4 regions of the Streptomyces sp. BRA346 genome follow, and region 3 is predicted to be linked to each of the others. Evidence: riboswitches for the same ligand, from Rfam matches in the RefSeq annotation. Region 3 holds a riboswitch; each other region holds the start of a gene.
What was found. Region 3 has a riboswitch for cobalamin ahead of LCH29_RS17335 (ribonucleoside-diphosphate reductase subunit alpha). Riboswitches for the same ligand answer to the same signal wherever they lie in the genome.
Positions count from the first base shown of each region.

Region 1: another riboswitch for cobalamin. It lies ahead of LCH29_RS11820 (cobalamin biosynthesis protein); the one in region 3 lies ahead of LCH29_RS17335 (ribonucleoside-diphosphate reductase subunit alpha).
Region 2: another riboswitch for cobalamin. It lies ahead of LCH29_RS02315 (HoxN/HupN/NixA family nickel/cobalt transporter); the one in region 3 lies ahead of LCH29_RS17335 (ribonucleoside-diphosphate reductase subunit alpha).
Region 4: another riboswitch for cobalamin. It lies ahead of cobN (cobaltochelatase subunit CobN); the one in region 3 lies ahead of LCH29_RS17335 (ribonucleoside-diphosphate reductase subunit alpha).

Region 1 covers NZ_JAIWIH010000006.1:441,517-447,459, forward strand. The annotation lists gene LCH29_RS11815 (cobyric acid synthase) at 1-872, opposite strand, end outside; gene LCH29_RS11820 (cobalamin biosynthesis protein) at 869-1,852, opposite strand; cobalamin riboswitch at 1,963-2,168, opposite strand; gene LCH29_RS11825 (hypothetical protein) at 2,299-2,529, opposite strand; gene LCH29_RS11830 (inorganic phosphate transporter) at 2,545-3,864, opposite strand; gene LCH29_RS11835 (class II aldolase/adducin family protein) at 4,070-4,828, shown strand; gene LCH29_RS11840 (alpha/beta hydrolase) at 4,875-5,943, shown strand, end outside.
Region 2 covers NZ_JAIWIH010000002.1:136,130-142,072, forward strand. The annotation lists gene LCH29_RS02300 (DUF6131 family protein) at 1-151, shown strand, start outside; gene LCH29_RS02305 (LysR family transcriptional regulator) at 169-1,023, opposite strand; gene LCH29_RS02310 (EamA family transporter) at 1,092-2,030, shown strand; cobalamin riboswitch at 2,100-2,299, shown strand; gene LCH29_RS02315 (HoxN/HupN/NixA family nickel/cobalt transporter) at 2,328-3,428, shown strand; gene LCH29_RS02320 (aconitate hydratase) at 3,555-5,531, shown strand; gene LCH29_RS02325 (GAF and ANTAR domain-containing protein) at 5,694-5,943, opposite strand, start outside.
Region 3 covers NZ_JAIWIH010000012.1:213,898-219,840, reverse strand. The annotation lists gene LCH29_RS17355 (FGGY-family carbohydrate kinase) at 1-411, opposite strand, end outside; gene LCH29_RS17350 (DeoR/GlpR family DNA-binding transcription regulator) at 459-1,238, opposite strand; gene LCH29_RS17345 (histidine phosphatase family protein) at 1,235-1,885, opposite strand; gene LCH29_RS17340 (FGGY family carbohydrate kinase) at 2,000-3,469, shown strand; cobalamin riboswitch at 3,584-3,706, shown strand; gene LCH29_RS17335 (ribonucleoside-diphosphate reductase subunit alpha) at 3,833-5,943, shown strand, end outside.
Region 4 covers NZ_JAIWIH010000015.1:146,119-152,061, reverse strand. The annotation lists gene cobN (cobaltochelatase subunit CobN) at 1-2,204, opposite strand, end outside; cobalamin riboswitch at 2,235-2,358, opposite strand; gene cobG (precorrin-3B synthase) at 2,468-3,853, shown strand; gene LCH29_RS19945 (precorrin-8X methylmutase) at 3,862-4,503, shown strand; gene LCH29_RS19940 (precorrin-2 C(20)-methyltransferase) at 4,500-5,943, shown strand, end outside.

The DNA of each region.
Region 1 (5,943 bases), on a different contig from region 3:
ACGACCACGCCCGGCTCGGCGGCCAGCGCGTCCACGTCGGTGAAGTTGGACATCAGCGGTACGGCGGCCACCGCGACCCGCAGCACGTCCGCGCCGTACGGCGGTGCGACGACGCTCTCGCGCACCGTGCCGCGCAGCGAGACGCGCAGGCCGTCCTCCTCGTCGATGCCGAGGCCGTGCGCGTACGGCAGCACACCCACGGTCGGCCGTCCGGTGAGGTCGCGCAGCATGACCAGACCGGGTTCCAGCAGGCTCACATCACCGCGGAACTTGTTCACCACATAGGCGGCGATGTGCCGCTGGTCCTCGCGGGACAGCAGCGCGGTCGTACCGAAGAACGACGCGAAGACGCCGCCGCGGTCGATGTCGCCGACCACGACGACCGGCAGCCCCGCGGCCCGGGCGAGACCGAGGTTGACGATGTCGGTGCGGCGCAGATTGATCTCGGCCGGGCTGCCCGCGCCCTCGCAGATCACCGCGTCATGGGTGCGCCGCAGCTCGCTCAGGCAGTCGGTGACGGTCTCCAGCAGCCCTTCACGCCGCCGCTCGGAGTGGTAGCCGCGCGCGCTCATCTCGCCCACCGGCTTGCCGAGCAGCACCACCTGGCTGCTGCGGTCGCTGCCCGGCTTCAGCAGGACAGGGTTCATCAGGGCGCTCGGTTCGACGCGCGCGGCCGCGGCCTGCATCGCCTGGGCGCGCCCGATCTCGGCGCCCTCCCGGGTGACGAAGGAGTTGAGCGACATGTTCTGCGCCTTGAACGGGGCGACCCGGAGCCCTTTGCGCGCCAGCCAGCGGCATATGCCCGCGGTGACGACGCTCTTCCCGGCGTCCGAAGTCGTTCCCGCGACGAGCAGTCCGCCCCCCAGGGTCATCGGTTCACCCCTTCCTGATCGGCTCCGGAGCCCCGACCGGCTCCGGAGCGAGCCACGACGGTGGCGAGCAGGGCGAGCGCCGACACCCGCCGCGAGAGGCGGATCGCCCGCGGAATGTCGGCCGCCGCCACGGGGCGGCCGCCCGGGTTCAGCACCGGGCGGTGCTCGACCCGGCCCGCGTACGCCAGCGTCCCGCCCAGCCGGACCCCCAGCGCGCCCGCGAACGCCGCCTCCACCGGGCCCGCGTTGGGGCTCGGGTGGCGTCCGCCGTCCTCGCGCCAGGCGCGCCACGCGCCGCGCGGATCGGGCCCGGCGAGGGCGGCCAGGGCGGCGGTGAGCCGGGCGCCGGGCCAGCCCGCGACGTCGTCCAGCCGGGCCGCGGCCCAGCCGAACCGGCGGTAGCGGGCCGACTTGTGGCCCACCATGGCGTCCAGGGTGTTGACGGCGCGGAAGCCGACGAGCCCCGGCACCCCGGCCACGGCCCCCCACACCAGCGCGCCCACCACCGCGTCCGAGGTGTTCTCGGCCACCGACTCGACGATCGCCCGCGCGATCTGCTGCGCGTCCAGCGCCTGCGGATCGCGTCCGCACAGATGCGGCAGCCGCTCCCGCGCGGCGTCGACGTCCCCGGCGGCCAGCGCGTCACCGATGGCCCGGGCCTCCCGCACCAGCGAGGTGCCGCCCAGCACGGCCCAGGTGGCGGCGGCGGTCAGCGCGGCATCGGCCGTCGTACGGCGGCGGCCCGTGAAGCCGCGTACGGTACGCGCCAGCAGCGCGGCACCGGCGGCCGCGCCGCCCGCGCACAGCGCGGTGTGCAGGGCCCCGGAACCGCGGTGATCGCGCCACAGCCGTCGCTCGACGGCCGCGGCGGCGCGTCCGAACGCGGCCACCGGATGGCCGCGGCGCGGATCGCCTACGGCGAGGTCGCCGAGGAAGCCGAGTGCGGCGCCGCACGCGTACGAGGCGTGGTCGGCACGCATCCTTCAGACCGCCGTCATGCCTCTGCGGCGGGGCACACGAACAGGGGGAGCTGACGGCGTGGCAGTGCCGGGCATGGCGGTATGTCCTCACTCAGGGTCCGCGCCCTGGCTCGACGTGACCGGCGGTGAGAGTCTCCTGGCTCCCGGATCCGCGGCTCTCCCGGTCTTCCAGCCCTCCTGGCGTACGGACGGCCGTGACCCCTTGCGGTGAGGGGAGAGCGCTCCCCGGTGACAGTGGCGGGACCGCGCCGGATTCTCACCGGCTTCCTCTCCTGCCGCCGTTTGGCTCGGGAAGTCCACCATGGGGCGCGAATGGCCGTCAACTCGCATTTGACCTGCGATGCCAGAGTGTGCCGAGATCCACAGGGCCCCCGTGGGAACGACCGCGGGGCGGTGGGCGCCGAACAGCGCCCACCGCCCCGCGGCTTGCGTGGCCTCCGTTGGTTTCAGGCCACGATCAGATAGATGCCGTACGCCACCACCGCGGCGCACAGCGCGAAACAGGCGTACGCGCCGGTGCGCGCAACCGGGGACGCGCCGCCCGCGGCGGCCTGGGGCTGCGGCTGCGCCGTACGGGAGGTGCCGATGATGCCCAGGGTGAAGACCCCTACGACGCCGACCGTCACCGCGAGGCTGACGCCGAAGACCTGGCCGAGGGCCGCCCAGTCGATGTGCATTGCGTGTGCTCCCTGTCAGCTGGTGGAACGGGATCCCGCGGTGGCGGGGGTCGGGGCGGATTCGGACGAGGCGTCCCCGGTGGACGTCGAGTCCGAGGTGTTCTTCGAGGCGTCTGCGGCATCCGTGCCGCCGGTGCCGTCAGAAGAGGCCGACGTGTTCTTTCCGGCGGGCGGCGGGGCCACCGACCGCACGGCGGCGGTGACGACACCGACCGGCTCGGCGGAATCCGCACCCGGCTCGTTGACGTTGGTGGCGTCCACCGGCTTGCGGCGCGACAGCACCCAGATGACACCGCAGCCCACCACCGCGAGGACGGCGACCGCGGCGATGCCCCCGTTGCCCTGGTCGGCCAGCAGTGCCGCGGCGGCGGCCACCAGACCGGCGGCCGGCAGGGTCAGCGCCCACGCGGCGACCATGCGGCCCGCGGTCGACCAGCGCACCACACCGCCCTTGCGGCCGACGCCCGCACCCATGACGGCACCCGAGCAGACCTGCGTGGTGGACAGCGCGAAGCCGATGTGGGACGAGGCCAGGATGACGGTCGCGGCGCCGGTCTGGGCGGCGAAGCCCTGCGGCGGCTGGATGTCCGTGATGCCCTTGCCCATGGTCCGGATGATGCGCCAGCCACCCAGGTAGGTGCCGAGCGCGATCGCGAGACCGGCGGAGACGATCACCCACATGGGCGGGTCGGCGTCCGGCGCGATGACGCCGCCGGTGACCAGCGCGAGGGTGATGACGCCCATCGTCTTCTGGGCGTCGTTGGTGCCGTGCGCCAGGGAGACCAGAGCGGCCGAGGCGATCTGCCCGGCGCGGTAGCCCTTCGCGGTGTCCTCCGCGGCCCGGTTGTGGGCCAGCCGGTACGTGAGCCGGGTGGCGGCCACCGTGGCGATGCCCGCCACGACCGGCGCGGCCACGGCCGGGATGAGGACCTTCATGACGATCGCGTCGCCGTTGACCCCGTCCATGCCGACGGAGACCACGGTGGCGCCGATGAGGCCGCCGAAGAGGGCGTGCGAGGAACTGGACGGGAGACCGGCCAGCCAGGTCACCAGGTTCCAGAGGATCGCGCCGACGAGCCCCGCGAAGATTACTTCGGGCTGGATGCCGGAGCCCTCGTCGATGATTCCGCCGGAGATGGTCTTGGCGACCTCCACGGACAGGAAGGCGCCGACGAGGTTGAGGACTGCCGACATCGCCACCGCGACCCGGGGACCGAGCGCTCCGGTGGAGATGGTGGTGGCCATGGCGTTGGCCGTGTCGTGGAAGCCGTTCGTGAAGTCGAACACCAAGGCCGTGACGATCACGATCCCGATGAGAAGCGTGATGTGTTCCATACACCCGGTCAATCAGTTCGGAGGGCTGTCAGTGCACGGTGAACGTAAGGAAACTGGGTGAACGGAAGATGAACTGAGGCGGGCTTCACGGTGACACGGGCACACGGGTGTGAGAACGGCTGGTTTTCGACCGTACTCCCTTTCGCCATACGGGATTTGGTGTCCGTACATCGAGGCGGTGTAACCGCTCCGCTCCGGCGCCCGTATGGAAGGATCGCGCCCGGAGGTGAGGCCCGTGACGGAGCCGCGATCGGCACGACGGCCACAGCCGAGGCTGACCCAGCCCCTGCGGCAGGCGTGGACGCAGGTGGTGCGGACGGCCCGCAGAACCACCGCCGACGGGCTCGTCGTCGGCACCTCGGGCAATGTGTCGGCCCGCGTCGGCGACACCGTCCTGGTGACCCCGAGCGGCGTCCCCTACGACCGGCTCGGCCCGCGTGACGTGGTCGGCGTGGACCTCGACGGCCGACAGGTGCTGGGCACGCTCGCGCCCACCAGTGAGCTGCCCATGCACCTCGCCGTCTACCGTCACACGGACGATGCCGCGGCCATCGTCCACACCCATGCCGTTCACGCCACCGCCGTCTCCACGCTGGTCGACGAGCTCCCCGCGATCCACTACATGACCGCCGCCCTCGGCGGGCCGGTCCGGGTCGCCGGCTACGCGCTCTACGGCACCGATGAATTGGCCGAAAACATGCTGTCCGCGCTGCGCGACCGCTCCGGCTGTCTGCTGCGCAACCACGGCACCCTCGTATACGGCGCGACGCTGGACCAGGCCTACGACCGCACCGCCCAGCTCGAATGGATGTGTCAGGTCTGGCTGGCCGCGGCCGCGGTCCCCGGGCGCACCCCCACCCTCATCCCGCCCGCCGAGCTGGACCGCGCAGCGGCCAAGCTCAGCGGTTACGGCCAGTCACGGGACGGCGGTACGGAGGGCGGCGCTCCGGGCGTCCCGAAATAGCCCCTTCCGCTGGCCGCCGCGCGGCCGCCCGCCCACACTGGGAGGGATGCGTGTGCGGACAACGGCGGTCGCTGCCGCCACCACTCTGCTCGGTGTCGGCGCGGCCGCGGTGGCGGCGGGCCGGTACGTCACCGACGCTGCGCTCAAACCGGCCCCCGACCGGCCGCTGCCGAACGAGCCGCCACTCACGGTGCACGCCATGGACGACGACGGGCGGATCACCCTCACCCGTTCGCTCGCCTCGCTGCGCCCCGGCACCTACGGTCTCGTCGGCCGGGCCTGCCACGCCGTCGTCGGCCCGGTGGACGACGACGTTCCGCACCCCGCCGACTGCGTCGTACGCCGCCTGGAGCGGGTGACGCACGGCACCCTCGGCACGGGCACCCGGGTGCGGCTCACCCCGCAGGTGCACCTCGGCAACCCCAGGGACGCGCTCGGCCTCGAGCACGCCGATGTCGACATTCCCGGCGAACTCGGTCCGCTGCCCGCCTGGTTCCTGCCCGGCGAGCGCACCACCTGGGTCATCACCACCCATGGCCTCGGCACCACCCGGGAACACCCCATGGTCGTCATGCCGATGCTGCACCGGATGCGGATCCCGGTGCTCGACCTCGCGTACCGCGGCGACCCCGGCGCCCCGCGCCCGCCCGACGGCATCAGCCACCTCGGCGACACGGAGTGGCGCGACCTCGACGCCGCCATCCGCTACGCGGTCCGCTACGGGGCGGAGAGCGTCGTCCTGCACGGCTGGTCCACCGGCGCCTCCATGGCCCTGCACGCGGCCGCCAACTCCGCACTGCGGCACCGGCTCAGCGGCATCGTCCTGGACTCCCCGGTGCTCGACTGGCGGGCCACCCTGCGCGCCCTCGCCGCGGCGCGCCGCACCCCCGCCGCCCTGCTCCCGCTCGCCGTACGGGCCGCGGAAGGGCGCACCGGGCTCCACGACAGCAAGCTCGCGGAGGCGGCCGACCCCGAGAGCCTGCCGGTGCCCACGCTCATCGTGCACGGCCCCGGCGACACCCTCGCGCCCTGGGGCGCCTCCCGTGAACTCGCCGCCGCCCGGCCCGAGCTGGTCACCCTTCATCCGGTGCGACACGCGCCGCACGCCGCGATGT
Region 2 (5,943 bases), on a different contig from region 3:
TGTCCTCGGGATCATTCTCCTCATCATCGGTCTGCTGACCGGCATCGCCGTTCTGTGGACGATCGGCATCGTCCTTCTCGCCATCGGGGCGGTCCTGTGGGCCCTGGGCGCTACCGGTCACGCGGTCGCCGGACGCCGGCACTTCTACTGAGGCGCAGACCGACGGGGTCACCCCGTGCGGTACAGGGCGGTGATCAGCTCGATCACCGCCTGCCCCGCGGGGTGCGGATCGTCCCGCCACCAGCCCAGCCGCACCGCGATCGGCTCGGCGTCGCGCACGGGCCGGTACACGATGCCGGGCCGCGGATACTGGTGCGCGGTCGACTCCGCCGTCATCCCCACGCAGCGGCCCGTGGAGATCAGGTTGAGCCAGTCGTCGACGTCGTGCGTCTCCTCGGTGTCCGGGCGGGAGCCGGGCGGCCACAGCTCGGGGGTGGTGGTGCCGGTCCGCCGGTCGACCAGCAGCGTGCGGTCGCTGATGTCGGCGAGCCTGATGGAGCGGCGCCGGGCCAGGGGGTCGTCCGCCGCCATCGCGCACAGCCGCCGCTCCAGCCCCACGATGGCGGAGTCGAAACGCTGGTCCTCCAGCGGCCTGCGCAGCACGGCCAGGTCGCAGGCCCCTTCCGCCAGACCGGCCGTGGTGGCGTTGACGCGGACGAGGTGCAGATCGGTCTCCGGATGGGCGGCGGCCCAGCGGCGCTGGAAGGCGGGGGTGTGACTGCCCAGCGCCGACCACGCGTAACCGATCCGCAGCCGTGTGTGACCAGACGTGGCCTCCCGCACCAGGTGGTCCACCTCGCCCAGCACCCGCCGGGCCTGCGCCACCACCCGCAGCCCGGTGCCGGTCGGGGTCACCGTCCGGGAGGTACGCCGCAACAGGCGCACCCCGAGGGCGCGTTCGAGCGAGGCCAGCGTGCGGGACACGGCCGCCTGGGAGACCCCGAGCGCGATCGCGGCGTCGGTGAAGGTGCCCTCGTCCACGATCGCGACGAGACAGCGCAACTGCCGCAGCTCCACATCCATAACCCAAGCGTATAGGTACGTCGTCCAACGCATTTTGCGCAACGGCCGCGCGACCGCACGATCAGGGTATGGACGCAGCCCACGCCCCCGCTTCCGCTCCTGCTCCCGCCCAGCCGACCGCCACGTCACACCGCGCCGGTCCGGACCTGCCAGACGCCCCGGGCCGGAAACCGGCCGGGCACCCGCTGGCCGGTGTGCTCACCATGGCCGGCAGCGGCCTGTCCAACCAGACCGGCGCCGCGATCGGCTCCCTCGCCTTTCCCGTGCTCGGGGCCTCCGGTGTCGTCGCGGTACGCCAGTACGTCGCCGCCATCGTCCTGCTGGCCGTCGGCCGCCCCCGCATGCGGTCCTTCACCAAGCAGCAGTGGTGGCCGGTGCTGCTGCTGGCCCTGGTCTTCGGCGCGATGAACCTGTCCCTGTACAGCGCCATCGACCGCATCGGCCTCGGGCTCGCGGTGACCCTGGAGTTCCTCGGCCCGCTCACCATCGCCCTGTCCGCCTCCCACCGCCGCACGGACGCGTGCTGCGCGCTGGTCGCGCTGGCGGGAGTGGTCACCCTGATGCGTCCTCAGCCCTCCACCGACTACCTGGGCCTCGGCCTCGGGCTGCTGGCCGCCGCCTGCTGGGCGTCGTACATCCTGCTCAACCGCACCGTCGGCCGCCGCGTCCCCGGGGCGCAGGGGTCGGCGGCGGCCGCGGCGGTCTCCGCCGTGCTGTTCCTGCCCGTGGGCATCGTCATCGCCGTGCAGCACCCGCCGACGCCGGGGGCGGCCGGTTACGCCATCGCGGCCGGTGTCCTCTCCTCCGCCGTGCCCTACCTCGCCGACCTGTTCACGCTGCGCCGCGTCCCCGCCCAGACCTTCGGGCTCTTCATGAGCGTCAACCCGGTCCTCGCCGCCGTCGTCGGATGGATCCTGCTCGGCCAGGGCCTGGGGTGGACCGAGTGGGCGAGCATCGGCGCCATCGTCGCGGCCAACGCGCTCAGCATCCTCACCTCGCGCGCGTGACCGCTGCCGAACCGCACGTGCGTGACCGCTGCTGAAAGTGCGGCACTTGCCGGTTTTGCGGGGTGCCGCCTACAGTTGCCGCGCCGTGGTGTTCGGGAAGCCGGTGCGAAACCGGAGCGGCCCTCGCCACTGTGATCGGGGAGTTCTCGTCCCGTTCCGCGGCCGCAGGACCGGGCCGCGGAGCCACTGGCCGCCTCGCGCGGCCGGGAAGGCAGGGGCGGTCGCGTCGACCCGTCAGCCAGGAGACCGGCCGCGGCATCTCACGAAGTGATCCACGAGGTGCTGGAGCGTGACCGCATGACCCTGCCCACCGCATTCGCATGGCGGCGCGAGGACACCGTCCGGACCGCCGGGCTGCTGGCGGTGATCGTCGCCCTGCACGCCGTCGCCTTCGGACTGCTCTTCCTGGTGGTCACGCCGCAGCACTACGAGGTCGGCGCCAAGACGTTCGGCGTCGGCCTCGGGATCACCGCGTACACCCTGGGCATGCGGCACGCCTTCGACGCCGACCACATCGCCGCCATCGACAACACCACCCGCAAGCTGATGGCCGACGGCAAGCGGCCGGTGTCGGTGGGCTTCTGGTTCGCGCTCGGCCACTCCAGCGTCGTGGTGCTGCTGGCCGCGCTGGTCGCCGGGGGTACGCAGCTGGCGGGCGCCCTGGTGAACGAGGACTCGGGCACCCACCAGGTCCTCGGGGTCATCGGCACCACCGTGTCCGGGACCTTCCTCTACCTCATCGCCGCGCTCAACCTGGTCGCCCTGCTGGGCATCCTGCGGGTGTTCCGGGCGATGCGCGCCGGGCAGTTCGACGAGTCGGAGCTGGAGGCGCACCTGGACTCGCGCGGCTTCATGAACCGTGTCCTGGGCCGCTTCACGAAGTCCATCACCCGGCCCGGCCAGATGTACCCGCTCGGCTTCCTCTTCGGGCTCGGCTTCGACACCGCCACCGAGGTTACGCTGATGGTGATGGCCGGGAGCGGCGCCGCCGCGGGACTGCCCTGGTACGCCATCCTGTGCCTGCCGCTGCTGTTCGCCGCCGGGATGAGCCTGTTCGACACCCTGGACGGCACCTTCATGAATTTCGCCTACCAGTGGGCGTTCTCCAACCCCGTCCGCAAGGTCTTCTACAACCTGGCCATCACCGGCCTGTCGATCGCGGTGGCCTTCCTCATCGGTACCATCGAGCTGGTGGGCGTGCTCCACGACAAGCTCGCCCTGCGGGACGCCGTCACCGGCTGGATCTCCGGGCTGAACCTGGACAACGTCGGGTTCATCATCGTCGGCCTGTTCGTCGTGGTGTGGGCCGCGGCGCTGGCCTACTGGCGGATCGCCAAGGTCGAACAGCGCTGGGCCGTCCGCACCGCCCCGGCCGCCGCGGACGCGGACGGCGGCTGACGCCGGGCCCGGGGCGCCCGTCCGGGTGACTGTGCCGGGGGGCCCGGCATGGCGGCCGCGGAACGGGAACCCGCATGGTGGCGCCCGGACCGTCCGGCAGCGCCACACCGGGAAGGCGGTACCGCTATGGGTCTGCCCCATGGCCACGCACACGGCACCGTGACGCAGCGGCTGATCGGCGACCACCTCGTGTCCGGCAGCATGCGGCCGGGGGAGGAAATCGCGCTGCGCGTGGACCAGACGCTCACCCAGGACGCCACCGGCACCCTGGTGATGCAGGAGCTGGAGGCGCTGGCGCTGGACCGGGTCCGTACGCAGGTCAGCGTCCAGTACGTCGACCACAACATCCTCCAGGCCGACGAGCGCAACGCCGAGGACCACCTCTTCCTGCGCTCGGCCGCCCGCCGCTTCGGCCTGTGGTTCTCCAAGCCCGGCAACGGGGTCTCCCACCCGACGCACATGCAGCACTTCGGCGCCCCCGGCAGAACGCTCGCCGGATCCGACTCCCACACCTGCGCGGGCGGCTCCCTGGGCATGCTGGCCATCGGCACCGGCGGCCTGGAAGTCGCCCTCGCCATGGCCGGACGGCCCCTCCACCTCACCATGCCGGCGATCTGGGGCATCCGGCTGACCGGGGAACTGCCGCCGTGGGTCAGCGCCAAGGACGTGATCCTGGAGATGCTGCGCCGTCACGGGGTGCAGGGCGGCGTCCACCGCGTACTGGAGTACCACGGGCCCGGCCTGGCCTCCCTCACCGCCATGGACCGGCACGTCATCGCGAACATGGGGGCGGAACTCGGCGCCACCACCACCGTCTTCCCCTCCGACGGCGCGGTGCGCGACTTCCTGGCGGGGGTGGGGCGGGGCGAGGACTTCGTGGAGATCGTCGCGGACGAGGACGCCGCTTACGACCTCGACGAGGAGATCGACCTGTCGTCCCTGGAGCCGCTGATCGCACGGCCCACCTCCCCGGGCAACGTCGTGCCGGTCCGGGAGGCCGCCGGGGAGCCCATCGGGCAGGCGGTCCTCGGCTCCTCCGCCAACCCCGGTTTCCGCGACTTCGCCGTCCCGGCGGCCATGGTGGCGGGGCGGCAGACGGCGCCCGAGGTGAGCTTCGACATCAACCCGACGTCCCGCGAGATCCTCCAGGACCTGACGCGCTCGGGTGCCACGTTCGACCTGATCGCCGCCGGTGGCCGCATCCATCAGTCGGGCTGTCTGGGCTGCATCGGCATGGGCCAGGCCCCCGCGGCGGGGCGCAATTCGCTGCGTACGTTCCCGCGCAACTTCCCCGGCCGCTCCGGCACCGAGGACGACGCGGTGTGGCTGTGCTCACCGGAGACCGCCACGGCCTCCGCGCTGACCGGCGTCATCACGGACCCGCGCGACTGGGCCGACCGCCTGTCCGCGGCCCCGCCCACCCCGGACGTCCCCGCACCGGCGTCGGTCAACGTCGCCATGCTGGAGCCGCCGCTGCCGCCGGACGAGGCCCGCCGCGTCCAGCTGCGGCGCGGCCCCAACATCTCCGCGCTGCCCGACCTCGATCCGCTGCCCGACACCCTGGAAGGCCCGGTCCTCCTCAAGGCCGGTGACGACGTCTCGACCGACGAGATCTCCCCGGCCGGGGCGAAGGCCCTGCCGTACCGGTCCAACATCCCCAAGCTGGCCGAGTTCACCCTGACCCGGCTGGACCCCGACTACCCCCGGCGCGCCGCGTCGGTCCGGGACGACACCGGACACCTCATCGTCGCCGGGGCGAACTACGGTCAGGGCTCGTCCCGCGAACACGCCGCCATCACCCCGCGCTACCTCGGCCTACGGGCGGTCATCGCCAAGTCGTACGCCCGCATCCACTGGCAGAACCTCGCCAACTTCGGCGTCCTCGCCCTCGAATTCGACGACCCCGGCGACTACGAGCGCATCGGGACCGACGACCGGCTGCGCCTGCCCGGGCTGCACGCGGCCCTCGCCCGGACGGACGACCCGACGCTCCGGGTGCGCAATGACACCCGGGACGAGGAGTACCTGCTGCGCCACCGGCTCTCCCCGCGGCAGTGCGAGGCGGTCCTCGCGGGCGGCATCATCCCGGCCCTGGCCCGCTGACGGGACATCACTCATCGGGCCCGGGCGCGCATGCATACGGCTCCGGGCGGCGGGTACTCGCCGCCCACGCTGTCGGCGAGACCCCCGGGGGAAAGCGACGGCCAGGCTCTTCCGGTCCAGAATGCGGGCCGGTGGAGCCGCCCGGCGGCGGCATGGCGGCGGTCAGTCGTCGATGCCGCCGCTCTCACAGACCCGCCGGGCGATCTCCCGCAGCTTGATGTTGCGTTCCTGGGACACCCGCCGCAACACGTTGAAGGCGTCGTCCTCGCTGACCTTGAGGCGCTCCATCAGGATGCCCATGGCCTCGCCGATGGTGTGCCGGGTGGAGAGCGCCTGCTGGAGCTGGTCGGCGGTGCGGGCGCTGGAGAACGCGACCGCGGCGTGCGAGGCCAGCAGCCAGCCCGCCGTCTCA
Region 3 (5,943 bases):
GGCGGCGGTCGGGGCGACCGACAGGCCGAGGGCCTGCCAGCGCGGCGCGCCCGCCTCCTGGGCGCGGGCGTTGAGCCCGGCGGCGCGGCGGTCGTCGTACATCAGGGCGGGGCCGAGGAGTTCGCCCCGGCCGTCCGCGAGGACGATCGTGCCGGAGGTGGCGGCGACGGCCACCGCCACGACCTCCCGGCCGCCCGCAGGAAGGGCCGCGGTGGCCTGGCGCAGGGCCGCCGCGACGGCGGGCCACCAGGCCGTGGCGTCCTGTTCGCTGTGGCCGCCCGCGCCCCGGCGCGGGGGCGGGAGTTCCGCGGTGCCCCGTGCCCGTACGCGCCCGTGCGCGTCGACGCACACCACCCGCACGGCCGCCGTGGCGATGTCGATCCCCGCGACGACCTCGGCCCGGTCGGACATCACCGATCACGCCCCTCACACGTGGAGTCAAGTTAACACTGACGATGTTAAGAAGGGCCGGGGGCGATCCTCACATCCGTACGCTCCCGCCACTCCCCCACCAGCCGGGCGTCCGCCGCACCGTCCACCACCAGATGGTCGAAGTCGGCCAGCGGGCACAGCCGGTGCAGCGCCGTACGCCGCGTCTTGGACGCGTCCATCAGCAGCGCCGTACGGGCCGCGGCGGCGAGCATGGCGCGCTTGACCAGCACCACGTCCTGCTCTTGGTGGTACGTGGTCGCCGCGTCCATGGCCGAGGTGCTGACCAGCGCCAGGTCCACCGAGACCGCCGCGATCGCCTCCGCGCACGGCACGCCGAGGAAGGAGTCATGGGTGTGCGAGTACTGCCCGCCGAGCCCGATCAGCCGGATCCGGGGCACCCCGGCGAAGACCTCGATCACCCGCCGGGCGTTGGTCACCACGGTCAGCGGGGCGGACTCCACCAGCAACGGGGCGAGCGCGAGGACGGTCGTGGAGTCGTCCAGCATCACCGACATCCCGGGCTCGACCAGCTCCGCGGCGGTGGCGGCCACCGCCTCCTTCTCGGCCCGGTGGGCGCCCATCCGATAGGCGAGGCTCGACTCGAAGACCGACGAGGGCAGGGCCGAGACCCCGCCCCGGAACTTGCGCAGCACCCCGAGCCGGGCCAGCTCGTCCAGGTCCCGGTGCACGGTCATCAGGCTGACGCCGGTGAGGTCGGCCAGCTCCGCCGCGGTGGCGGTGGAGTGCGCGAGGACGTATTCGGTGATGGTCTGTCTGCGGGCGTCCTGGGAGCGGACCGTGGTCATGGGCGGGTTCCTCCCGTAGCGCCGTCGGTGAGCACAATGTCGGTGGTGGGGACGTTCAGGGAGCGCAGCGCCGTGCGGTCGCCGTCGACGCCGATCTCGGTCACCGCCGCGTTGTCCAGCCGGGGGAAGACCGTGCGGTAGTGGCCGACGGGGATGCCGAGCAGGGTGCACAGCGCGGTCCGCAGCAAGCTGTTGTGCGCCACGACGAGCACCGTGCGGTCCGGATGCGCGGCGGCCAGCCGGCGCAGGGCGGCGACGGCGCGGGCCGCGGCCTCGCCGGGGCGCTCCGAGCCGGGGAAGGCGCCGGTCTCGGGGTCGTCGCGGAACGCCCGGACGGCCGCCGGGTCCTCCGCCTCCATCTCGGCGAGGGTGCGGCCCTCGCCCCAGCCGAAGTCCATCTCGCGCAGGTCCTCGACCACTTCGGGGACCAGGGACAGCGCGGTGGCGGCCGGTTCGGCGGTGTGCCGCGCCCGGCTCAGCGGGGAGCAGGCCACCGCGTCGATCTCCCGGCCCCGCGCCCAGTGGGCGAGGGCCCGTGCCTGCCGGTGGCCGCGCTCGGTCAGCGCGATGTCCGAGGTTCCGGCGTACCGGTTCTCCGCGTGCCACACGGTCTCCCCGTGGCGTACGAGCAGCAGTCGGGCGGTCATCCGGGTTCTCCCCTGCGTCCACCATGGCCTGAGCCATTGCCTGATCACGTCTCTGGTGTTAAATCTAGCATCACTCATGTGATGGAGCGCCGAGGTTCCGAAGGGAAGCAGGGCATGCGCATGATCATCGGAGTGGATGTCGGCACTTCCGTCACCAAGGCCGTGGCCTTCGGCCGCGACGGGGTCGCGCGCGCCTCCGCGGCCCGCCCCAGCCGACTGGACCGCCTGCCCGGCGGCCGGGTCGAACAGGACCTGGAGGACGTGCTGCGCACGGTCGCCGAGGTGGTGCGCGAGGTGGCCGCGGCGCTCCCCGGCCCGCCCGCCGCGCTCGCGCTCACCGGCCAGGGCGACGGGCTGTGGCTGCGCGACGAGGCGGGCCGGGCGGTGCGCCCGCCGATCTCCTGGCTGGACGGCCGGGGCGGCGGGACCATCGCCCGCTGGCGCGCCGACGGCACGCTCGAAGCCCTCTACGCGCTCACCGGCTCCGGGCTGTTCCCGGGCTGCCACGCGCCGCTGCTGCACTGGCTGGCCGAGCACGAGCCGGAGTCGCTGGAGCGGGCGGCGGTCGCGGGATACTGCGTGGACGCGGTGGCCCAGCGGCTGACCGGCGCCATCACCGTGGACGCCTCCGACGCGTCCCTGCCGTTCCTCGACGTCACCACTCGTACGTATGTGCCGGACGCCCTGGAACGCTGCGGTCTGTCCGGCCACGCCCGGCTGCTGCCGGACCCCGCCGCGCCCGGCACCGTCCTCGCGCTGGACGACGAGGGGGCCCGGCTGACCGGACTGCCGCCCGGACTGCCCGTGGTCTCCGGCCCGTACGACCTTCCGGCGTGCGCCATCGGCAGCGGGGTGCGGGACGTGGGCGACGGACTGCTCATCGTCGGCACCACGCTGGCCTGCCAGGTGCTCACCGACCGCGCGGCGGTGGACGCTTCGGCCGATCCGGCCGGAATGTGGCTGTGCACCCCCGACCCGGAGCGCTGGCTGCGCGCGATGCCCGCGATGGTCGGCACGGCCGCTCTGGAGTGGGTGCTCGATCTCACAGGCACGTCCACCACCGAACTCGACGCCCTGCTCGACGGCAGTCCGCCGGGCGCGAACGGCGTGACCGCGCTGCCCTTCCTGTCCGGCGCCGGGGAGCGCGCCCCGTTCGTGGAGCCCGCAGCCCAGGGGCGGTTGGACGGCCTCACCCTCGCCACCACCCGCGCCGACACCGTACGGGCCGTGTGCGAGGCCATCGCCTACGCGGCCCGCCACTGCCTGGAGGCGGCCGGGCTCTCGGGGCGGCTCGCGCTGTGCGGCGGAGGGGTGCGGTCCGCCGCCTGGACGGAGATTTTCGCGAACGTCATCGGCCGCCCGGTGGTCATTCCGGACGAGCCGGAGGTCGGCGCGCGGGGCGCGGTCGCGGTCGCGTGGCGGTCGCTCGGCGACCCCGTGGACGCGTCCCGGTGGCGCTCCGCGTCCCGTACGGTCGAGCCGCGGAGCGAGCTTCGCGGCGCGTACGAGGACGGCTACGCGGGCTACCGCGACCGCCTCGCCCGTGCCCTGGACGAATGGCGGACGAGCGGTCCGGCGAGCTAGTTTTCCCTGGGATTCCGGCGCGGCCAAAGCCCGCCGCGACTAGCACATCCATACGAATCCACCCAGCTGACGACACAACATCTGGGGGCGCGTGCGCAGCACGACACAAGATGTATGCTCGTCTCCGCTGTCGCCGCAGGGGAATCCGGCGCGAATCCGGAACTGTCCCGCAACGGTGTACGTGTGCGCTTTTGCGTACCCGTGAGTCCGATGACCTGCCGACGGCCGTCTGCATACGTCCGGGCCTCGCGGGTTGGGCCGATGGACGCTGCGTGGTGTGCCGTGAAGCGGAATCGGCATGCCCGTGAGCGGCCATCGCGCACTGCCTTCGCAGGCCCCAGCCGAGCGAGGGAGAACACTTCAGTGACCATCGCGCCCGCCGACCCGGTTTCAGAGGCAGCGGAAACTCCGGCAGCGGCCGACGCGCCCGGGACCGCCTTGTTGCGGACCCTCACCGGGCTCACCGCCGACCTGCCCGCCACCGACCCCGGCAAGGTCGCGGCCGCCGCCCTGCGCGGCCGCCATCCCGGTTCGGACGAGGCGGAGTTGCGCTCCCTGGCGACCGAGGCGGCGGCCGGACTCATCGGCGAGGAGCCGGAGTACTCCAAGCTCGCCGCGCGGCTGCTGACCCGCGCGATCGCCGAGGAGGCGGCCGGGCAGGGCGCGGACTCCTTCTCCGCGTCCGTCGCCGTGGGCCACCGCGAGGGCCTGATCGCCGACTCCACCGCCGAGTTCGTGACCGCCCACGCCGCCCGGCTGGACGCGCTGGTCGACCGGGCGCTGGCCGACGGCGCCGACGACCGCTTCGGCTACTTCGGGCTGCGCACCCTGCACAGCCGCTATCTGCTCCGCCACCCGATCACCCGTCAGGTGATCGAGACCCCGCAGCACTTCCTGCTGCGGGTGGCCTGCGGGCTCGCCGAGGACCTCACCGAGCGGGCGCTGGACGACGTCGCCGAGCTGTACCGGATGACGAGCACGCTGTCGTACCTGCCCAGCTCCCCCACGCTGTTCAACTCCGGCACCCGGCACCCGCAGATGTCCTCCTGCTATCTGCTGGACTCACCGCTGGACGAGCTGGACTCGATCTACAACCGCTACCACCAGGTGGCACGGCTGTCGAAGCACGCGGGCGGCATCGGTCTGTCGTACTCCCGCATCCGCGCCCGCGGTTCGCTGATCCGCGGCACCAACGGGCACTCCAACGGCATCGTGCCGTTCCTGCGCACGCTCGACGCCTCGGTGGCGGCCGTCAACCAGGGCGGCCGGCGCAAGGGCGCGGCCTGCGTCTACCTGGAGACCTGGCACGCGGACATCGAGGAGTTCCTGGAGCTGCGGGACAACACGGGCGAAGAGGCCCGCCGCACCCACAACCTCAACATCGCGCACTGGATCCCCGACGAGTTCATGCGCCGGGTCGAGGCGGACGCCGACTGGTCGCTGTTCTCGCCCGTGGACGCGCCCGAGCTGGTCGACCTGTGGGGCGAGGAGTTCGAGGCCGCGTACCGCAAGGCCGAGGCCGAAGGAAAGGCGCTCAAGCAGGTACCGGCCCGCCAGCTGTACGCCCGGATGATGCGCACCCTCGCGCAGACCGGCAACGGCTGGATGACGTTCAAGGACGCCGCCAACCGCACCGCCAACCAGACCGCCGAGGCGGGCCGGGTCGTCCACTCCTCCAACCTGTGCACCGAGATCCTGGAGGTCACCGACGACGGCGAGACGGCCGTCTGCAACCTCGGCTCGGTCAACCTCGCCGCCCACCTGGGCAAAGACGTCGGCGACGGGGAAGAGGTGATGGACTGGGAGCGGCTGGACCGCACCGTCCGCACCGCCGTGACCTTCCTCGACCGCGTGGTGGACATCAACTTCTACCCCACGGAAGAGGCCGGGGCCTCCAACTCCCGCTGGCGGCCGGTGGGGCTCGGCCTGATGGGCCTCCAGGACGTCTTCTTCCGGCTGCGGCTGCCGTTCGACTCGCCCGAGGCGCAGGCGCTCTCCACCCGGATCTCCGAGCGCATCATGCTCGCCGCGTACGAGGCGTCCTGCGACCTCGCCGAGCGCCACGGCCCGCACCCGGCCTGGGCCGAGACCCGCACCGCGCGCGGCGTGCTCCACCCGGACCACTACACCGGCGCGCAGGCCGCCTGGCCCGAGCGCTGGGAGGCGCTGCGCACCCGGATGGCGACGACCGGCATGCGGAACTCGCTGCTGCTGGCGATCGCGCCGACCGCCACCATCGCCTCCATCGCGGGCGTGTACGAGTGCATCGAGCCGCAGGTCTCCAACCTCTTCAAGCGCGAAACCCTCAGCGGTGAGTTCCTCCAGGTCAACAACTACCTGGTGAACGACCTGAAGAAGCTCGGCATATGGGACGCCCAGACCCGTGACGCGCTGCGCGAGGCCAACGGCTCGGTCCAGGACCTCTCCTGGGTGCCCAGGGACGTCCGCGACCTGTACCGCACCGCGTGGGAGAT
Region 4 (5,943 bases), on a different contig from region 3:
GCCTGGACGAGGGCGCGGGCGCGCTCCTCGGCCTCGTCCGCGCCGGTGCGGGTGGCGGCCGACTCGTCCAGGCCCAGCGCCTCGCGCAGCCCGGGGAGCGCCGAAGTACCGCCCCAGATCTGGCGGGCCCGCAGGATGGCGAGGACGAGGTTGACGCGCTCGGGTCCGGTGGGCGCGCCGCCGAGGATGTGCAGACCGTCGCGGATCTGGGCGTCCTTGACCTCGCACAGCCAGCCGTCGACGTGCAGCAGGAAGTCGTCGAAGCCCTCGTCGTCGGGCCGCTCCTCAAGACCCAGGTCGTGGTCGAGCCGGGCGGCCTGGATCAGGGTCCAGATCTGGGCGCGGATGGCGGGGAGCTTCGCCGGGTCCATCGCGGAGATGGCGGCGTACTCGTCCAGCAGCTGTTCCAGCCGGGCGATGTCGCCGTAGGAGTCGGCGCGGGCCATCGGCGGTACGAGGTGGTCGACCAGGGTGGCGTGGACGCGCCGCTTGGCCTGGGTGCCCTCGCCGGGGTCGTTGACCAGGAAGGGGTAGATCAGCGGCAGGTCGCCGAGCGCGGCGTCGGGTCCGCAGGCGGCGGACAGGCCCGCGTTCTTGCCGGGCAGCCACTCCAGGTTGCCGTGCTTGCCCAGGTGCACCATGGCGTCGGCGCCGAAGCCGCCGTCGGCCTCGGGGGTCGCCATCCAGCGGTAAGCGGCCAGGTAGTGGTGCGAGGGCGGCAGGTCGGGGTCGTGGTAGATGGCGATGGGGTTCTCACCGAAGCCGCGCGGCGGCTGGATGACGACCAGGAGGTTGCCGTGGCGCAGCGCGGCGAGGACGATCTCGCCGTCGGGGTCGCGGCTGGTGTCCACGAACATCTCGCCGGGCGGCGGGCCCCAGTGCTCCTCGACCGCGTCGCGCAGCTCCTGCGGCAGCGTGGCGTACCAGCGGCGGTAGTCGGCGGCGGGGATGCGGACCGGGTTCTTGGCCAGCTGCTCCTCGGTGAGCCAGTCCTGGTCGTGGCCGCCCGCCTCGATGAGGGCGTAGATCAGATCGTCGCCGACGCCGGAGGCCAGGCCCGGAAGCGCGCCCTCGCCCTCCTCGGGGCCGAAGTCGTACCCTTCGGCGCGCAGTCGGCGCAGCAGGGCGACGGCGCTGGCGGGGGTGTCGAGGCCGACCGCGTTGCCGATCCGGGAGTGCTTGGTGGGGTAGGCGGACAGGACGAGCGCGAGGCGCTTGTCGGCCGCCGGTATGTGCCGGAGCCGGGCGTGTCGTACCGCGATTCCGGCGACACGCGCGGCGCGCTCGGGGTCGGGGGCGTAGACCGGCAGGCCGTCCTCGTCGACCTCCTTGAAGGAGAACGGCACGGTGATCAGCCGTCCGTCGAACTCCGGGACGGCGACCTGGGTCGCGGCGTCCAGCGGCGACAGACCCTCGTCGTTCTCCTCCCACGCGCTGCGTGGCGAGGTCAGGCACAGCGCCTGGAGCACGGGGACGTCGAGCGCGGCGAGCGCGCCCGCGTCCCACGCCTCGTCGTCGCCGCCCGCCGACGCCTCGGCGGGGCGGGTGCCGCCCGCGGCGAGCACGGTGGTGACGACGGCGTCGGCCGCGCCGAGCGCCTCGATCAGCTCGGCCTCGGGAGACCGGAGAGAGGCGACGAACAGCGGCAGCGGGCGGGCCCCGGCGTCCTCGACGGCCTGGCACAGCGCCTCCACGAAGGCGGTGTTGCCGCTCATGTGGTGGGCGCGGTAGTAGAGCACGGCGATCGTCGGGCCGGTGACGTCCTCGCGCGCGGTGCGCTCCAGCGGCCCCCAGGTGGGGGCGGTGGCGGGCGGTTCGAAGCCGTGGCCGGTGAGCAGCACGGTGTCGGACAGGAACCGGGCCAGCTGGCCCAGGTTGGCGGGCCCGCCGTGCGCGAGGTAGGCGTGCGCCTCGGCGGCGATCCCCACGGGGACCGTGGACGCCTCCATGAGCTGGGCGTCAGGGGCCTGTTCACCGGTCAGGACGACGACGGGCAGGTCGCCCGCGAGCAGGGTTTCGAGGCCGTCCTCCCAGGCGCGGATGCCACCGAGCAGCCGCACGACGACGAGGTCGACACCGTCGAGGAGCCCGGGCAGATCGTCGAGCGCGAGCCGCGCCGGGTTGGCGAGGCGGTACGGCACCGGGCCCGTGGCCGCACGGGCACTGAGCAGGTCGGTGTCGGACGTCGACAGCAGCAGGATCATGGCTCAGCGCCTTCCTCGGGGTCCGCGCCCCGGGCGGGTTGGAAGACGGCGGGAGTTCCTGGCTCGCACGGCGGGCTGCCGTGCTCACAGTGGCGGGACCGCACCGGATTCGCACCGGTTTCCTCCCCTTGACGCCGTCTTGTGCGTCTTGAACGCCGTCTTGAGCGTCCGGCGGGCCAGACGGCCCGCCGCAGAGCATAGTAGGCGTTGCTGACCTGGCACGGGACAGTGCGGGCCGACCGGACGTCGGTATGCTCGCCGCCATGTCCCTCCCCCCGACAACCATCCCACCTGCGGATGAAGCGCCCTCGCCGAGGGCGCGCGGACGCGATGACGCCTGCCCCGGCGCACTGCGGCTGCACCCGGCGGACGACGGTTCCCTGGCCCGCGTCCGGATACCGGGCGGCCTGCTGACGGCCGGTCAGGCGCGGGCGCTGGCAGGGGCGAGCGAGGAGCTGGGGGACGGTCGGCTGGACCTCACCTCACGGGGCAATCTCCAGGTCCGCGGCCTGGACGCGGCGTGCGGCGGCGAGCTGGCGGCGGCGCTGCGGGCCGCCGGGCTGCTCCCCTCCGACCGGTTCGACCGGGTGCGCAACATCGTGGCGTCCCCGCTGGGCGGCCTCGACGGCGCCGGATACGGCGATGTCACCGCGTGGGCACGGGAGTTGGACGCCGCTCTGTGCGCCGGGACATGGGAAGAGTTGTCCGGCTTGTCGGGTCGTTTCCTGTTCGCGATGGACGACGGCCGGGGCGATGTCGCCGCACTCGGCGCGGATGTGACATTGATCGCAACGCGGGACGGCGGAGCGGTGCTGCGGGTGGGGCCCGGGGCCGAGGCCGACGGGACTGCGCTGGAGGTGCGGGGGCGGGACGCGCCGCGTGCCGCCGCGCTGGCCGCCGCGGAGTTCCTGGCCCGGGTCCGGGCGAGCGGCACGCGGGCGTGGCGGGTGCGCGAACTGCCCGCGCAACACGCCGTGACCGCCGACGGCTTGGCGGCGCGGCTCGCGGACGCGGGCGTCGAAGCCGTACGTATCGGACGGACCGGCCGGGACTTGGCGCCCGGCGCGCCGCCCGCGCCGGGCGTCGTGTCCGGGCCGGACGGGCGCCACGCCGTGTCGGTCCTCGTTCCCCTGGGCCGGGTCGGCGCGGCGCAGTGGCGGCTGCTCGCCGGGCTCGCCTCCCGGGGCGGGTCGGGTGAGCTGCGTGTGACACCCTGGCGCGGCGTGGTGCTCCCGGGGTTCACCGCGGACGGCGTGGCGGCCGCGGCGCGGGAGGCGGCCGACGCGGGGCTGGTGACCGATCATGGCTCCCCGTGGGTCGGGGTCGGCGCGTGCACGGGACGGCCGGGCTGCGCCAAGTCCCTGGCCGATGTGCGCGCCCACGCGGCGCGCGCGGTGGCGGGCGCCCCCCGCTCCGCCGACACGCCGCAGGGTTCCGGCGACACGCCACCGGTGTACTTCTCCGGCTGCGAGCGGCGCTGCGGGCACCCCGGCGGCCGCTGGGTGGACGCGCTGGCCACGTCCGATACGGACTACCGGCTCACCGTGCGCGACACGCGCGAGCCGGACGGCGCGACAGACGACGGCGTGACAGACGTGGCAGCAGAGCAATTGGCCGACGCCGTGGCGACGGCCCGCGGAACGGCATGATCAACGACATGATCGAGGACACAGTGTTCGACTACGAGAAGGACGGGGCGGCCATCTACCGCGCCTCCTTTGCCACCATCCGCGCCGAGGCGGACCTGGGCGGCCTCCCCGCCGACGTCAGCCAGGTCGTCGTGCGGATGATCCACGCGTGCGGCATGGTCGACCTGGTCAAGGACCTCGCGTACACGCCCGAGGTGGTGACGCGGGCCCGGGAGGCGCTGCGCGCCGGTGCGCCCGTGCTCTGCGACGCGCAGATGGTCGCCAGCGGCGTCACCCGCAAGCGGCTGCCCGCCGACAACGACGTGGTGTGCACGCTGTCCGACCCCGCCGTACCGGAGTTGGCGCGGCGCATGGGCACGACGCGCAGCGCCGCCGCGCTGGAGCTGTGGCGGGACCGGCTGGAGGGGTCGGTCGTGGCGGTCGGCAACGCGCCCACGGCGCTGTTCCGGCTGCTGGAGATGATCGAGCAGGGCGCGCCGCGCCCGGCCGCCGTCATCGGCGTACCGGTCGGGTTCATCGGCGCCGCCGAGTCCAAGGAGGCGCTGGCCGGGCATCCGGCGGCGCCCCACCATCTGGTGGTGCGCGGCCGACGCGGCGGCAGTGCCATCGCCGCGGCCGCGATCAACGCGATAGCGAGCGAGGAAGAGTGAGCGAGCAGCAGCGACAGGCGACGCCCGCGGCGAAGGGCCGGCTGTACGGCGTGGGCCTCGGCCCCGGCGATCCGTCCCTGATGACGGTACGGGCGGTGGAGGTCATCGCCGGGGCCGACGTGGTCGCTTACCACAGCGCCCGGCACGGCCGCAGCATCGCCCGTTCCATCGCCGAGCGGCATCTACGGCCCGACCACATCGAGGAGCGGCTGGTCTACCCGGTCACCACGGAGGGCACCGACCATCCGGGCGGCTACCGGGGCGCGATGGAGGAGTTCTACACGGAGGCGGCGGCGCGGCTCGCCGCACACCTCGACGCGGGGCGCACGGTCGCGGTGCTGGCCGAGGGCGATCCGCTCTTCTACGGCTCGTACATGCACATGCACAAGCGGCTCGCCGACCGCTACGCCACCGAGGTGATCCCCGGTGTCACCTCGGTGAGCGCGGCCGCCGCCCGGCTGGGCGCGCCGCTGGTGGAGGGCGAGGAGGTGCTGACGGTCCTCCCGGGCACGCTGCCCGAGGAAGAGCTGACCGCGCGCCTCGCGACGACCGACGCGGCGGCGGTCATGAAGCTCGGCCGCACCTTCCCGGCCGTACGGCGCGCCCTGGAGCGTTCGGGGCGGCTCGCCGACGCGCGGTACGTGGAGCGCGCCACGATGAGCGCGGAGCGCACCGGCGCGCTGGACGAGGTCGACCCGTCGTCGGTGCCCTACTTCTCGGTGGCGGTGCTGCCGAGCCGTATCGACGCACCGGGCGCCTCGGACGCACCGGGCGCCCCCGACGCCTCCGTGTCCGGACGCCCGGGCGAGGTCGTGGTGGTGGGCCTCGGCCCGGCCGGTCCGCTGTGGCTCACCCCCGAGGCGCGCGGTGAACTGGCCGCCGCCGAGGACCTTGTCGGCTACACCACCTATCTGGACCGGGTCCCCGTACGCCCCGGGCAGCGGCGCCACCCCTCCGACAACAAGGTCGAGGCCGAACGCGCCGAATTCGCCCTCGACCTCGCCCGGCGCGGTCGGCGTGTCGCCGTGGTCTCCTCGGGCGACCCCGGCGTGTTCGCCATGGCCACCGCCGTGCTGGAGGCCGCGTCCGAGGAGCCGTACCGCGACGTCCCGGTCCGTGTGCTGCCCGGCATGACCGCGGCCCACGCCGCGGCCGCCCGTGCGGGCGCGCCGCTCGGCCACGACTACGCCGTGGTGTCCCTGTCCGACCGGCTCAAGCCCTGGGAGGTCATCGCCGAGCGCCTGCGCGCCGCGGCCGCCGCCGACCTGGTCCTCGCCCTCTACAACCCGGGCTCCCGCAGCCGGGTCTGGCAGGTCGGCAAGGCGCGCGAACTCCTCCTGGAGCACCGCGCGCCGGACACCCCGGTCGTCCTGGGCCGCGACATCGGCGGCCCCGAGGAGAGCGTCCGCATCATCCGGCTGGCCGACCTCGACCCGGCCG